2 regions of the Nocardioides sp. NPDC127503 genome follow, and region 2 is predicted to be linked to the other one. Evidence: predicted binding sites of a transcription regulator. Region 2 holds the regulator's gene; the other holds the start of a gene.
What was found. The regulator LexA, encoded in region 2, represses DNA repair genes until DNA is damaged. The targets are predictions, from matches to a motif close to TCGAACANNTGTTCGA.
Positions count from the first base shown of each region.

Region 1 (7,189 bases), on a different contig from region 2:
CGACCGCGTCCCTGCTGGCACGCGACCTGTCCGGCTCGGAGTCGATGGCGGGTCTCTCCCAGACGACCCAGGTGCTCGGCGCCGCCGTCGCTGCGTACGTCCTGGGGCGGGTCATGGACGCGCGCGGGCGCCGATTCGGGCTGCTGGCCGGCTACCTGCTCGGGGCGGCCGGTGGGCTGCTGGCGGTGCTGGCGGGCGTGGTCGGCTCGATGACACTGCTGCTGGTCGGCGCGGTGCTGCTGGGCGCGACCACCGCGGCGAACAACGGCGCGCGCTACGCGGCCACCGACCTGGCCCCTGCCAGGAGCCGTGCGCGAGCGCTGTCGGTCGTGGTCTGGGCGACGACGTTCGGTGCGGTGATCGGCCCCAACCTGACCGGCGTCGCCGAGATCTTCTCTGAAGCCGTCGGGATCCCTGTCCTGACCGGGCCGTTCGCGATCGGGTCGATGGCGATGCTGGCCGCCGCGCTGGTGGTCGGGGTCTTCCTGCGGCCTGACCCGCTGCTGGTCGCCCGGGAGGGTGCTCCGGTCACGGAGAAGGCGAAGGGCACGAGCTGGCGCCGGGCGATCGCGGTGATCCGGGAGCGCCCCGCGCTGGCGGCGGCGGTCGTCGGGCAGGCGGCGGCCCACGCCACGATGGTGGCGGTGATGGTGATGACGCCGCTCCACATGGAGCACGGCGGCGCCGGCCTGGAGGTCATCGGACTGGTGATCAGCGGGCACGTCCTGGGCATGTTCGCCTTCGCGCCTATCGCCGGCTGGCTCGCCGACCGCATCGGCCGGGCCGACGTGATGGCGCTCGGCGGCGGAGTGCTCCTGGTGTCCCTGGTCCTGTGTGCCGCGGCGCCGCAGGGCAGCTCGGGGCGGATCTTCGTCGGGCTCTTCCTGCTCGGCCTCGGCTGGTCGCTGGCCACGATCGCGGCGGCCACCTCGGTCGCTGACCACACCCCGCTCGAGGTTCGCGCCGACGTCCAGGGCACCGCCGACCTGATCATGGGCGTCTCCGCTGCCGCCGCCGGGGCGGTCTCGGGCGTCGTCGTCGACCTGGCCGGATATCCGGCACTCGCGCTCGCCACGATCCTGCTGGTCATGGTGCTGTTCGGAGCTGCGTACGTGGTTCGTCGGTCCGCCGACGCGCCCGCCTGACGGGCAGGGCCGTTGGGCGGCCCTGCCCGTGACGGCGTGCTCAGCCGATGAGCTTCTCCATGGTGTCGATCTCGGCCGTCTGGGACTCGATGATCGTCCCGGCCAGGTCGACGGCGGGCTTGAACTGGCCCTCGTCCTGCTCGGTCTCGGACATCTCGATCGCGCCTTCGTGGTGCTCGATCATCATCTTCAGCCACATGTCGCTGAACTCGGCGTCGGAGGCGTTCTCGAGGGAGTCCATGTCCTCGGCCGACATCATCCCGGGCATGTCCTCGTCCATGCCCTCCATCGAGTCGGACATGCTGCTGTCCTCCTCGCTGTGGCCCTCGTGGCCGCCGTTGACGTGGTCACGCATCGTCGACGGCACCTCCTCGCCCCACTCCTGGAGCCAGCCGGACATGGTCTCGATCTCGGGGCTCTGGGCCGCCCGGATCGAGTCCGCCAGCTCCTGGACCTCGGGCTCGAGCTTGCGGTCCATGGTCAGGTCGACCATCGACAGGGCCTGGGCGTGGTGCTGGATCATGTCGGTCGCGAAGGTGACATCGGCCTTGTTGTGCTCGGTCTCCGAGAGCTTCTGAGGCGCCTCGGCCTCGTCGCTGCCGCCGCAGGCAGACAGGGTGAGCAGCACGGCCAGGCCGGCCGCCGCCCAGGTCGCGCGGAAGAGGGGACGTTGCGTACGCATCTGTTGTTTCTCCTTGTCAAGTGCTGTTTCCGGGCATCGCTGAACCACCTGCGGACCTCGGGCGTGGCCGGGGTCGCGGGTGGTCAGGCCGCTCAGCACCTGATGACGGAGTAGGCCCAGACCGACGGCGGGCCGGTGGCGGGATAGGTGAGCAGGGGCGCGGATCCGCCGGTCCGGAACCAGTTGCGGGCCCGCGAGAACCACCAGGCAGGAGTACGCCGCCACAGCCCGCTCAGCAGCAGCGCGCCGGCGGCGAGCAGGAACGCCGCGCAGAGCATCATCGCCGTGTGCCCCTCGCCGCCCGGGTGTCCGGCGTCGTCGGCTGCTCCGTGGTCGGAGTGCTCGAGAGCGTGGGTGTGCTCGACGTGGGCGGCGGGCAGGCTCAGCGCGCCGTGCTCACCGTCGGTGTCGGTGCCGTGGAGGCTCAGCGCATGCATGGCCAGCAGACCGGCGACCGTGACCACGACCGCTGCCAGCAGACCGGCGCGCGCGACCATGCGGGTCCTCCGCTGCCGTCGTCGCGCTGCCGTCCACACACAGCACACCCTAAGGAGTCCTTCGCGGTTGGACAAAGTGGGCTCCCGAACCGGATGCCGCTTGCATGTGCATACCCCCATGGGGTATGAATGTCGGGTAAGCACGACGAACGATCGAGCAAGGGAGCGACATGACGTCGCATGACGGGCACCTGCACGCCGGACACGACCACGCCGGAGATCAGCACTCGATGCACGAGGGCCACGAGGGGCACGGCGACCACTCCGGGCACGACGCGCACGGTGGTCACGGTGGGGGCGGGGTGAACGCGATGGCGGCCAGCGCCACGCTGCACTGCCTCACCGGATGCGCGATCGGCGAGATCGCCGGACTGATGATCGGCACCGCGATCGGGCTCAGCACGGGGTGGACGATCGCCCTGGCCGTCACGCTGGCGTTCGCCTTCGGCTACGCCCTCTCGACCCTGCCGCTGCTCAAGTCGGGCCTGGCCGTCGGTGCGGCGTTCAGCGTCGTGCTGGCCGCCGACACCCTCTCGATCGCGACGATGGAGCTGGTCGACAACCTGGTCATGGCGCTCATCCCTGGAGCCATGGAGGCCGGGCTGGTCAACGTCGTGTTCTGGATCGGGATGATGATCGCCCTCTCGGTGGCCTTCGTGGCGGCCTTCCCGGTCAACCGATACCTGCTCCAGCGGGGCAAGGGGCATGCGCTCACCCACCAGTACCACGGTGCGGAGCCGGTCCAGGAGGGCGTACGCCGCTTCATCCCGTCCTTCTCCAGCGGCGCCCTGGCCGCGGTGATCATCGCGTTCATGCTCGGTGGCCTCTCGGTCGCCATCGCCGACGAGATCGGCGGCGGTCCGGCCCCCGCCGAGCAGGTCGAGATGCAGAACCACTGAGAATTCGACGACCTCGACACGCCCGAACAGGTGTTCACATCGAACGCTTGTTCGGGCTAGTGTGTGGTAGTAGGTGGAGCGTGGTTCGTGCTATCGGCCAGGCAAAAACAGGGTCGTGAAACACCGTGCCAGAGGGTCCCGTTCAAAACTGTCGGTGGTCCCGTCTAGCGTCTGCCTTGATGACGACGAAGACACGTGGACAAGCGGCAGGCAAGGGGAAGAAGTCTGCCCCTCAGGAAGGAAAGAACATGGCGGCAGGTGATCGCGAGAAGGCATTGGACGCCGCTCTCGCCAACATCGAGAGGCAGTTCGGCAAGGGCTCGGTCATGCGGCTGGGCGATGAGACCCGGGCTCCGCTGGAAGTGATCCCGACCGGCTCGATCGCGCTCGACGTGGCGCTGGGTCTGGGCGGTCTGCCCCGCGGGCGGGTCGTGGAGATCTACGGTCCGGAGTCCTCGGGTAAGACGACGGTGGCCCTCCACGCGGTGGCCAGCGCGCAGCGCGCCGGCGGCATCGTGGCCTTCATCGACGCCGAGCACGCGCTCGACCCGGAATACGCGAAGAACCTCGGCGTCGACACCGACGCCCTGCTGGTCTCCCAGCCCGACTCGGGTGAGCAGGCCCTGGAGATCGCCGACATGCTGATCCGCTCGGGCGCGCTCGACCTGATCGTCATCGACTCCGTCGCGGCGCTGGTGCCGCGGGCCGAGATCGAGGGCGAGATGGGCGACAGCCACGTCGGTCTGCAGGCTCGACTGATGAGCCAGGCGCTGCGAAAGATGACCGGTGCGCTCAACAACTCGGGCACGACCGCGATCTTCATCAACCAGCTGCGCGAGAAGATCGGCGTGATGTTCGGTTCGCCCGAGACCACGACCGGTGGTCGCGCGCTGAAGTTCTACTCCTCGGTGCGACTCGACGTGCGCCGGATCGAGACGCTCAAGGACGGCACCGACATGGTCGGCAACCGCACCCGCGTCAAGGTCGTGAAGAACAAGGTGGCCCCGCCGTTCAAGCAGGCGGAGTTCGACATCATGTACGGGAAGGGCATCTCCCGCGAGGGCGGCCTGATCGACGTCGGTGTCGAGGCGGGCCTGGTCCGCAAGGCCGGTGCTTGGTACACCTACGAGGGCGACCAGCTCGGTCAGGGCAAAGAGAACTCCCGCAACTTCCTCAAGGACAACCCCGACCTGGCCAACGAGCTGGAGAAGCGGATCCTGGAGAAGCTCGGGGTCGTGCCGACGGTCGACGCCCCGGCCGACGGCGAGGCGCCCGTTGCCGAGCCTGCCGGCGTCGAGGACTTCTAGGTCCAAAGGCACCGGCTGACCCGTGGCTTCGTCAAGGCCTGACCGTTCGTCCACCCAGGATCCCTGGGTGGACGAACGGCCCGCGCCCGACTGGCTGGGCGACGTCTCCCTCGGCGTAGAAGCCTGGGCCGGGAAGAACCCGTCCTCCCCGTCGGTCGAGCCGTCGCTCCCGTCGGTTGAGCCGTCGTCGCGACGAAGGAGCGACGACGTGTCGAAACCAACACGTTCCCGTCGGAGCAAACCTCGCCCCGCAGACCCCGCGGATCCCAAGAACGACCCCGAGCCCGACCACGAGGCGATCGCCCGCAAGATCCTCCTCGACGCCCTGACCGGCCAGGCGCGCAGCCGCAAGGAGCTCGCCGACAAGTTGGAGAAGAAGGAGGTCCCCGCAGCCCTGGCGACACGGCTGCTGGACCGCTTCGAAGAGGTCGGCCTGATCGACGACGAGGCCTTCGCCAAGGCATGGATCGCCAGCCGGCAGCCCGGAAAGGGCCTGGCGCGACGAGCCCTGGCCCAGGAGCTGCGCCGCAAGGGCATCGACGACGACGTGGCCCGCGACGCGCTCGACGAGATCGACCCCGACGACGAGCGCGAGGCCGGCCGGCGAATGGTCCGGCGCAAGCTGCGCTCCCTGGAGCGCTTCGACGACCAGACCAAGACCCGGCGTCTGGTCGGGATGCTCGCCCGCAAGGGATACGGCGCCGGTGTGGCCTTCAGCATCGTTCGCGAGGAGCTCGCTCTGGCCGATGACGATGGCGCCGACGGTCTCGTGTCAGAATCCGACCTGTGAGTGAGCAGCAAGAGCGCGAGATCCTGACCTACGACCTCTTCGGCACCGCAGTGCGCGACATCGCCCAGAAGGTCGTCGACAGCGGCTACGAGCCCGACATCGTGCTCTCCATCGCCCGAGGCGGTCTCGCCCTCGGGATGGGCCTGGGCTACGCCCTCGACGTGAAGAACCTGTCCGCGATCAACGTGGAGTTCTACACCGGCATCAACGAGCGTCTCGACGTCCCGATCATGCTCCCGCCGACCCCCGCGGCCGTCGACCTGACTGGGATGAAGGTGCTCATCGCCGACGACGTCGCCGACACCGGCAAGACCCTGGAGATCGTCCACGACTTCTGCGAGGGCCACGTGGCCGAGGCCCGCACCGCGGTGATCTTCGAGAAGCCGTGGACGGTGATCAACGCCGACTACGTCTACAAGAAGACCGACCGCTGGATCGACTTCCCGTGGTCCTCCCAGCCGCCGCTCGTCGACCGCCGCGGCGGCCAGGCCCACTGACCCCACACGGTTAACCTGGGTGCATGTTCACTCCGGTTGCGGTCCACACCGGGACACACCGTCTCGGTGGCGTGACGCGCCCGGGGGAGAGCTGGGCAGCGGCGGCCGCGAGGATCGCCGGGCGGCCTGCGTACGCGGTGGATCTCTCCGGTGAGGTGAAGGAGTTCTCCTCCGACCCGATGCCGGTGGTGGCGCTGCGGCCGATGACCCGCGGCGACCTGCCACACCTGATCCGCTGGCTCAACGCGGAGCACGTGCACCGCTGGTATGCCGTCGACGGTGAGCCGACGCCCGACTGGGTGAAGGAGAACTACGGGCCGGACATCGACGGCAAGACCCCGGTGACGTTCTGGGTGATCGAGGTCAACGGACGGTCGATCGGCTTCTGCCAGGACTACCGGATCAGCGAGCAGCCCGACTACGCGTTGCTCACCCCTGACCCGGAGGCGATCGGCTTCGACTATGCGATCGGGGAGCCGGCGTTTGTGGGCCGGGGGATCGGCCCGCGGATGGCCTGGGTCTGGCTGACCTCGATACCGCGCCGCTATCCGGGAGCGACGGCCTGCTTCGCGGCCCCCGACCACCGCAACGCAGCCTCGCTGCGGATGCTCGCCAAGGTCGGCTTCGAGCAGGGCACCTGGTTCGACGAGCCCCAGCCCGACGGCTCGACGACCACGATGGTCGGCTGCTCGCTGGATCTGCGACGCGTTCTCGGCTGACCCGCCCCGGCGGCCCCGGTCGCGGGCCTATCGTCGACCCATGACCCTTCTTGACGAGCTGCGGCTGCCGGCCGGACCGGTGGACCTGCGGAAGTACGACACGAACTCCGCGCCCGGCGTCGGCGTCGACAAGGAGACCGGCAAGCAGGTGCTCGCCGAGCTCGGCCCGATGCTGCTCGAGCTGCAGACCAAGCTCTTCGCCTCCAGGGAGAGCGACGACCCCCGGCGGGTGCTGCTCGTCCTGCAGGGGATGGACACCTCCGGCAAGGGCGGTGTGCTCAAGCACACCGTCGGGCTGGTCGACCCTGTCGGCGTCAAGATCACCAGCTTCAAGGCGCCGACCGACGAGGAGCGCGCCCAGGACTTCCTGTGGCGGATCGAGAAGGCGGTGCCGGAGCCCGGCTACCTCGGCGTCTTCGACCGCTCCCAGTACGAGGACGTGCTGATCGGTCGCGTCCGCGAGCTCGCCCCACCCCAGGAGATCGAGCGGCGCTACGGCGCGATCAACGACTTCGAGAAGAGGCTGGCCGACGATCGCATCGTCATCCTCAAGTGCATGCTGCACATCTCGCCCAAGGAGCAGAAGAAGCGGCTCATGGCCCGGCTCGAGGACCCGACGAAGCACTGGAAGTACAACCGCGGCGACGTCGACG
Region 1 covers NZ_JBEORH010000002.1:419,055-426,243, reverse strand. Annotated here, with positions in the region: gene ABTW65_RS06080 (MFS transporter) at 1-1,145, shown strand, start outside; gene ABTW65_RS06075 (DUF305 domain-containing protein) at 1,186-1,827, opposite strand; gene ABTW65_RS06070 (DUF6153 family protein) at 1,920-2,324, opposite strand; gene ABTW65_RS06065 (DUF4396 domain-containing protein) at 2,495-3,223, shown strand; gene recA (recombinase RecA) at 3,472-4,530, shown strand; gene ABTW65_RS06055 (regulatory protein RecX) at 4,598-5,320, shown strand; gene ABTW65_RS06050 (phosphoribosyltransferase) at 5,317-5,817, shown strand; gene ABTW65_RS06045 (GNAT family N-acetyltransferase) at 5,841-6,536, shown strand; gene ABTW65_RS06040 (PPK2 family polyphosphate kinase) at 6,577-7,189, shown strand, end outside.
Region 1: recA (recombinase RecA) is a predicted target of LexA. The motif match lies at 3,263-3,278, and genes of this name have one in related genera.

Region 2 (7,189 bases):
CCAGGTCGCGGTGGACTCCATCATCCAGCGGTCCTCGCCGGCGTCGTAGGCGAACTGGACCGCGTGGAAGTATTCGTGAGCGGCGGTGACCCGGAGGTTCTCGGTGGGCGTGTTGACCGTGCCGTACTCGCTGGTGGCGTAGTCGTTGTCCATGACGCAGTAGGCCGTCGCGGCCGTCTTCGAGACCTTCGTCTCGGGCGCGCAGTAGCCGTAGTAGCCCTCGTCGTAGAGGTTCTCCAGGTAGATGTCGACCTTGCCCGGCGTGACCGCCTTGTCGGCCGCGGGCTTGCGGTAGCCCGCCTGCACGTAGAGGTTGTGGACCTTCGTGACCACGTCGCGGACCTGGTTCGCGTACGTCGTCGAGGCGCGGTCGCCGCCCTTGCCCGGCGTGTAGTGGACGCAGACCACGTCGCTGCAGGTCTCGGTCGCGGTGCGCGGGCGGGCGAGCAGCTCACGCGCGGCCGCCTTGTTGGAGCCGTCCAGGGCGTCCTTGGCGTTCCACAGGTCGGTCAGCGCGATGGTCGCGTCGGGCCGGCCGGCGACGTGCCGTCCGGGCACGACCTGGCGGGCGCCGCGTACCGACTGGTTGCGCTTGACCTTCTTGGCTGCGGCGAGCGCCTCCCGGGCCGCCTTCTCCGTCACCGGCTGCTCGGCGCTGGTGTCACCGCCGGTCCTCACCGAGGTCGCCGGCGTCGACCCGGTTGCAGGCATGGTGGCGACGAACGTCGCGACGACCATGCCTGCGATCAAGACGAGGGAGCGTTGTTTGCGGGTGATCCGGCGGGCAATGTTTCGCATGAGATACCAGACGTTCGGGAAGGCAGACCAGGGCAGTCTAAGCGCAGAGGGCGGCTGTGTCCGGGGGACACGGCCTAGGACGTGGTCTGGACGGGCTGCGTGACGTGATGGAGCCTGTTGCTTCCGGTTGCGGTGGCGTACGACCTGGCCCACGTGGCGGTGGTGTTGGAGTCCTTGCGCTCGCCGATGACGTACCAGTCCATCTGGGCGCGGTTGCGGGTCACGTCGAGGACGGAGTAGCCGTGGTCGTCGAAGTTGAGGTAGCGGACGTGGCGGTTGGCGGTCCTGATGATGTTCTCGACCGTCAGGCTGACCGTGCGGCGCGGCGCACCGAGGATGTCCTTGAGGTTGTTCGAGGTCACCGAGGTGGCCACGAACTCAACCCCGGCGGTCTTGCCGAGCGGATAGATGGCGGAGTCGTACGGCAGGTCGCAGGCCCACGCTGAGTGGATGTCGCCGGTGACGAAGACGGTGTCGGTGATCGCGTTGTTGCGGATGTGCTCGAAGAGCTCGGTGCGGTCGGCGGTGTAGCCGTCCCACTGGTCGACGTTGTAGGCGATGCCGTTGTCGGGCAGCAGGCCGGTGACGTCGTTGACCGGGCTGATCAGGCTCTTGGGGAGCGCGCCGAAGGTGACCGGGCTGATCATCACCGGGTTGCCGACGATCTTCCACTGGGCGTCGCTCAGCAGGCCGTCCTTGAGCCAGGTCAGCTGCTCGTCGCCGGTGATCGTGCGGTCGGGGTCGTCGACGTCGGCGAGGTCGGTGCGGGCGACCTGCTGGGAGCGGTAGGAGCGCAGGTCGAGCATGCTCAGCTCGAGCAGGTTGCCGAAACGCAGCCGCCGGTAGATGCGGTCGTGGAGGTGGCCGTCGGTCTCCACCGTGGCAGTGCCGCCGACGCGCAGCGGCATCCACTCGTCGTAGGCCTGGTTGGCGTTGGTCTTGCGGTCGATCCAGTCGTATTCGCCGGGTTCGTTGTTCTCGGCGCCCAGCAGCCAGGCGTCGTTGGCCGACTCGTGGTCGTCCCAGGTGACGATCCAGGGCAGCCGGGCGTGGGCGGCGGAGAGGTCGACGTCGCGCTTGTACTGCGCGTGCCGGATCCGGTAGTCGGCCAGCGTGTGCATCTCGTGGGCCGGCTCGTGCGGCCGGACGTCCTCGTTGGCCATGCCGTAGCCGTACTCGCCGGGGGCGTACTCGTAGAGGTAGTCGCCCAGGTGGAGGATCGCGTGCAGGTCGTCGCGGGAGGCCAGGTGGCGGTAGGACGCGAACCAGCCGGCCTGCAGATTGGAGCAGGAGACCACCCCGAAACGTAGGTTCTCCGGGGCCGCGTCTGCGGCCGGAGCGGTCCGGGTGCGGCCGACGCGGCTGGTCTGGCCGTTGTAGGTGAAGCGGTAGAAGTACCAGCTCTCGGGGGCCAGGCCGGCGACGTCGAGCTTCACGGTGTGGTCGCGGTCGGGACCCGTTTGGTGGGATCCCTTCGCGGTGACGCGGGCGAAGTCCGCGGTGCGCGAGACCTCCCAGCGGACCAGGACCTCCTCGCCCTGCCCGGACCCGGGAGTCGCGTCCGCGGTCGGCGTGACCCGGGTCCAGATGACCACGCGGTCCGGGAGCGGGTCTCCGGAGGCGACGCCGTGCTGGAAGTGGTTGAGGGCGCCGCCCGCGGCCTCGGCGGGCTCGGGGAGAGCGATGGCTCCGGCTCCTGCGGCGGTCGCCAGCCCGGCGGCGATGAGGGTGCGGCGGTCGATCTGCGTCTGGGTCACGCTGAATGGAACGACGCAGCCGCCGGCCCTGTCATGGGCCGGCGGCTGGATTTCACGCAGTGTTCCCGGACTGGTTCCGGGGAGTGTGGCGCAGGACTCAGAGGCTGCGCAGGACCGCCGTCACCTTGCCGAGGATCGTCGCGTGAGTGCCGTCGATCGGCTCGTACGCAGCGTTGTGCGGCAGCAGCCAGACCTTGCCGTCCTTGCGGGAGAGCGTCTTGACGGTGGCCTCGCCGTCGATCAGCGCGGCCACGATCTCGCCGTTCTCGGCGGTCGGCTGCTGGCGCACGACCACGAAGTCGCCGTCGCAGATGGCCACGTCGACCATCGAGTCACCGGAGACCGAGAGCAGGAAGAGGTCGCCGTTGCCGACCAGCTGCTTGGGCAGCGGGAAGACGTCCTCGATGCTCTGCTGGCTCGAGGTCTCCTCGGCCAGGATCGGGCCACCGGCCGCGATCCGACCGACCAGGGGGACCATGGCAGCGGCCGGGTTGGGGTTGATGTCGGCCTCGGCGGTGATCGTCGACTCGGGCTCCTCGCCGGACATGGCCTTGCGGTGGGCCATCACCTCGGGGAGGAAGACCTCGAGGGCGCGCGGTCGCTTCGGGTCCTTGCGGATCAGACCACGCTGCTCCAGCGCGCGGAGCTGGTGGGCGACGCTGCTGGTGCTGGTCAGCCCGACCGCGGCGCCGATCTCGCGCATGCTGGGCGGGTAGCCGCGCTGCTCGATGCTGTCGCGCAGGTGAGCGAGGATGCGCTGCTGACGCGGCGTGAGCCCGGTCGCGTCCGGCGGCCCGTCGGGCAGCTCGCGGACGCGGCTCTTCTTCGAACCGCCTGATCCGGTGCCTGTCTTCTGCGTGGTCATGTCATCACATTAGTCCCTCTGGCCCCACCACATCAAACATTTGTTCGACCTCATAGGCGGCGCGTGTCGGCGTTCGAAAATTCTTGGGGTCGCTACTTGCGTTGTTCGAACACGTGATCTACCTTCGAACATGTGCTCGATCGAACACGTGATCGAGAGACCTGTGATCAGGAGGCCGTGAGATGAGTGCAACAGTCTATGTGCTGCCCGTAGCCGAGCCGCCCCGTCCGGTGCGGGAGGTGCGCCGCTCGACCGTGCGGCTCACCCGTCGCGGACGAGTCGTCGTGTTCGCGTTCGCGCTCGTCGTGCTCTTCGGGATTGCGCTGATCGGGGCGAGGGTCGCGTTCGCGGTGGAGAACGGTGCGGACAAAAGTCCCGCCTCCTCCGCCCACACGATGGTCGTCGGCGATGGCGACACGCTCTGGGACATCTCCTCGAAGGCCGTCGCCGGCACCGACTCCTCGATTCGGGAGATGGAGCAGAGGATCAAGGAGCTCAACAGTCTCGAGTCCTCGATGCTCGTGTCCGGACAGACGCTGATCGTTCCGACCGCGCCGTAAGGCGCCGCACAGATGTCCGGCTGCTCCTTCGACCCTGGCAGCCGGCTACCGGGGAAAGTGAGAGTGCTGCAGACGATGGGAAGCGTCTGCAGCACTCTCGCGTCTTGGCCTACCTCAGTGGCGCCCGCGGTAGGGGCTGTCCGGCTCGGCCGGCGGCCACTGCTTGTTGCGTGTGCTGTGCCGCGGCGGCCATTCGTCGTCCGGCTGGACGGGCTGGACCGGCGGGTCCTGGGGCTTGCGCTGGGTGGGCATCGCCTGAGTTGCGGCGGGATCCTGGGTCAGCCGAGCCCGCGAGCCGGTCTGGCCGTAGCTGGTCGGGGCCTGGTAGGAGCCGGACTGATACTGCGGCGAGCCGGCCTGCTGGGTGGGGTAGCCGTCCGTGTTGTATCCCTGCGAGCCGTACCCAGAAGTGCTCTGCGGCGTCGACGTCGGTGTCGGCGGGCTGGAGTAGTAGGGCGCCGGGGTGGGCGGTGGACTGCTCGGCGGCTGGTAGGCCGACGCGCCGTACGCGGCTCGGCTGCCGGTGTTGCCGTAGCTCTGGTCGCTGCCGGGGTAGCCGTAGGGCGACTGGGAGCCGGTGTCGGTGTAGGCCGAGCGGTTCCCGGTGTCGCCGTAGGGCGGCTGGCTCCCGGTGTCGGAGCTGTGCCGGCCGTAGCCGTTGTCGTCGTAGCCGTAGGAGCCGGTGCCGTAGTAGTCCTGTTCCGGGTAGGCCTGCTCAGGGTAGGCCTGGTCGGAGTAGGCAGGGTCGGTGTAGTCCTGCTCCTCGACGTAGGCGTTGGAGTGGCTTCCGGCGTAGTCGTCGGTTGGCGGGATGGGGGAGCCGGAGAAGGCCCGCCAGGCCTTCCCGGCGAAGGTGAAGGTCAGGAAGAGGCAGGCGACTGCAACGACCGCCGCGATGGCGAGCTTCGCCCAGGCGCCGGAATCGCCTCCCCGTGCGTCGGCCCCGAAACCGACGGCGACCCACACGAGCACTCCCCAGATGACGAGGAAGGCCAGTGTCGCGATCGCAGGCAAGATGAAAGGTGGCCGGGGACCGCTTCTGGGGCGCGTGCCTCTCCGCGACCCGACGCGATTTCCTCCGGAGATGTTTGTCACGGGGGTCATTCTTACGCATCCACGCCAGTCCGGCGCCCTTGAACCGGAATCTTTCGGTGTTTGACCGGCGACACGCCGGACACGCGGGTAAACCCGACCCTCGCTTGCATCGTCGTGGGGGCGGGCGTACGGTTACCACTACATCTAGTAGTTACACGGCTGTAGTTATCCACATCTAGTTCACATGAACGGGCGGATGGCCCACAGCGATGAGGGTGTTGTTCCACAGGGGCTCACGCTCATATCCACAGGTTCCACAGGCTCGGGCCGCCAATGAGACGGCCTGGATCCACAGGTCTCACGAGAGGGGCTCGACCGTGCACTGTCCGTTCTGCCGACACAGCGACACCAAGGTGCTCGACTCCCGCGTGGCCGAGGACGGTGGCCAGATCCGGCGCCGCCGGGTCTGCCAGGAATGTGGGAAGAGGTTCACGACCGTCGAGCAGATGCAGCTGATGGTGGCCAAGCGCTCCGGCGCAGCGGAGCCGTTCAGCCGCGACAAGGCGGTGCACGGCGTACGCAAGGCATGCAAGGGCAGGCCGGTCACTGAGGACCAGCTCGCCTGCCTCGGCCAGGAGGTCGAGCAGGCGCTGCGCAGCCAGGGGCTCGCAGAGGTTCCCAGCAACGAGGTGGGGCTGGCGATCCTCGCGCCGCTGCGCGAGCTCGACGAGGTGGCCTACCTGCGCTTCGCGAGCGTCTACCGGGCCTTCGGCTCGGTGGAGGACTTCGAGCGTGAGATCCAGATGCTGCGTACGGAACGGGAAGTCCAGGACTTCGAGGCAGAACATCCGGTCGAGGCCCCAGTGGGCTCCGACTAGGTCCCACGGGACACATAGACCGGCCCGGGCAGGCCGTGGGGAAGCGACCTGCTCGGGCCAATCAACGGCACAGCCAGCGAAACCAGTTAGAACAGGGCAAGGACTCCACCATCAGCACCGACCAGCAGTACGGCACAGCGATCGATGACAACAGGGGGAACGAAATGACAGACACGGCAGCAGAGGCACAGGCATCGTCGAAGACGGGCGCCGGGCTGAAGATCGAGCGGATCTTCAGCACCGAGGGCGTTCACCCTTACGACGAGATCACCTGGGAGCGGCGCGACGTCGTCCAGAAGAACTGGAAGACCGGCGAGACCGTCTTCGAGCAGACCGGAGTCGAGTTCCCCGACTTCTGGTCGATCAACGCCTCGACGATCGTGACGACCAAGTACTTCCGCGGTGCCATCGGCACCGAGAAGCGTGAGCAGAGCCTGAAGCAGCTGATCGACCGGGTCGTGAACACCTACGTCGCCTCCGGCAAGGAGAACGACTACTTCGCCACCGACGCCGACGCCGACCTCTTCGGTCGCGAGCTCACCTGGCTGCTGGTCAACCAGCACTTCGCCTTCAACTCGCCGGTCTGGTTCAACGTCGGCACCGAGTCCCCCCAGCAGGTCTCGGCCTGTTTCATCCTCTCGGTCGACGACTCCATGGACTCGATCCTGAACTGGTACAAGGAGGAGGGCCTGATCTTCAAGGGCGGCTCCGGTGCCGGTCTCAACCTCTCCCGCATCCGCTCCTCCAAGGAACTGCTGAAGTCCTCCGGCGGCACGGCCTCCGGCCCGGTCTCCTTCATGCGCGGCGCCGACGCGTCCGCGGGCACCATCAAGTCCGGCGGCGCCACCCGCCGCGCGGCGAAGATGGTCGTGCTCGACGTCGACCACCCCGACATCGAGGAGTTCGTCGAGACCAAGGCGCGCGAGGAGGACAAGATCCGCGCGCTGCGCGACGCCGGCTTCGACATGGACCTGGGCGGCAAGGACATCTCGTCCGTGCAGTACCAGAACGCCAACAACTCCGTGCGCGTCTCCGACGAGTTCATGCGCGCTGTCGAGGAGGGCAAGAAGTTCGGCCTCCGGGCGCGTACGACCGGTGAGGTCATCGAGGAGATCGACGCTCGCGAGCTGTTCCGCAAGATCTCGATCGCCGCGTGGGAGTGTGCCGACCCGGGTCTGCAGTACGACGACACGATCAACGACTGGCACACCAACCCGGAGACGGGCCGGATCACCGGCTCCAACCCGTGCTCGGAGTACATGTCGCTGGACAACTCCTCCTGCAACCTGGCGTCGC
Region 2 covers NZ_JBEORH010000009.1:256,414-263,602, forward strand. Annotated here, with positions in the region: gene ABTW65_RS20990 (MXAN_6640 family putative metalloprotease) at 1-798, opposite strand, end outside; gene ABTW65_RS20995 (alkaline phosphatase D family protein) at 873-2,555, opposite strand; gene lexA (transcriptional repressor LexA) at 2,653-3,420, opposite strand; gene ABTW65_RS21005 (LysM peptidoglycan-binding domain-containing protein) at 3,603-3,980, shown strand; gene ABTW65_RS21010 (hypothetical protein) at 4,095-4,994, opposite strand; gene nrdR (transcriptional regulator NrdR) at 5,393-5,893, shown strand; gene ABTW65_RS21020 (vitamin B12-dependent ribonucleotide reductase) at 6,058-7,189, shown strand, end outside.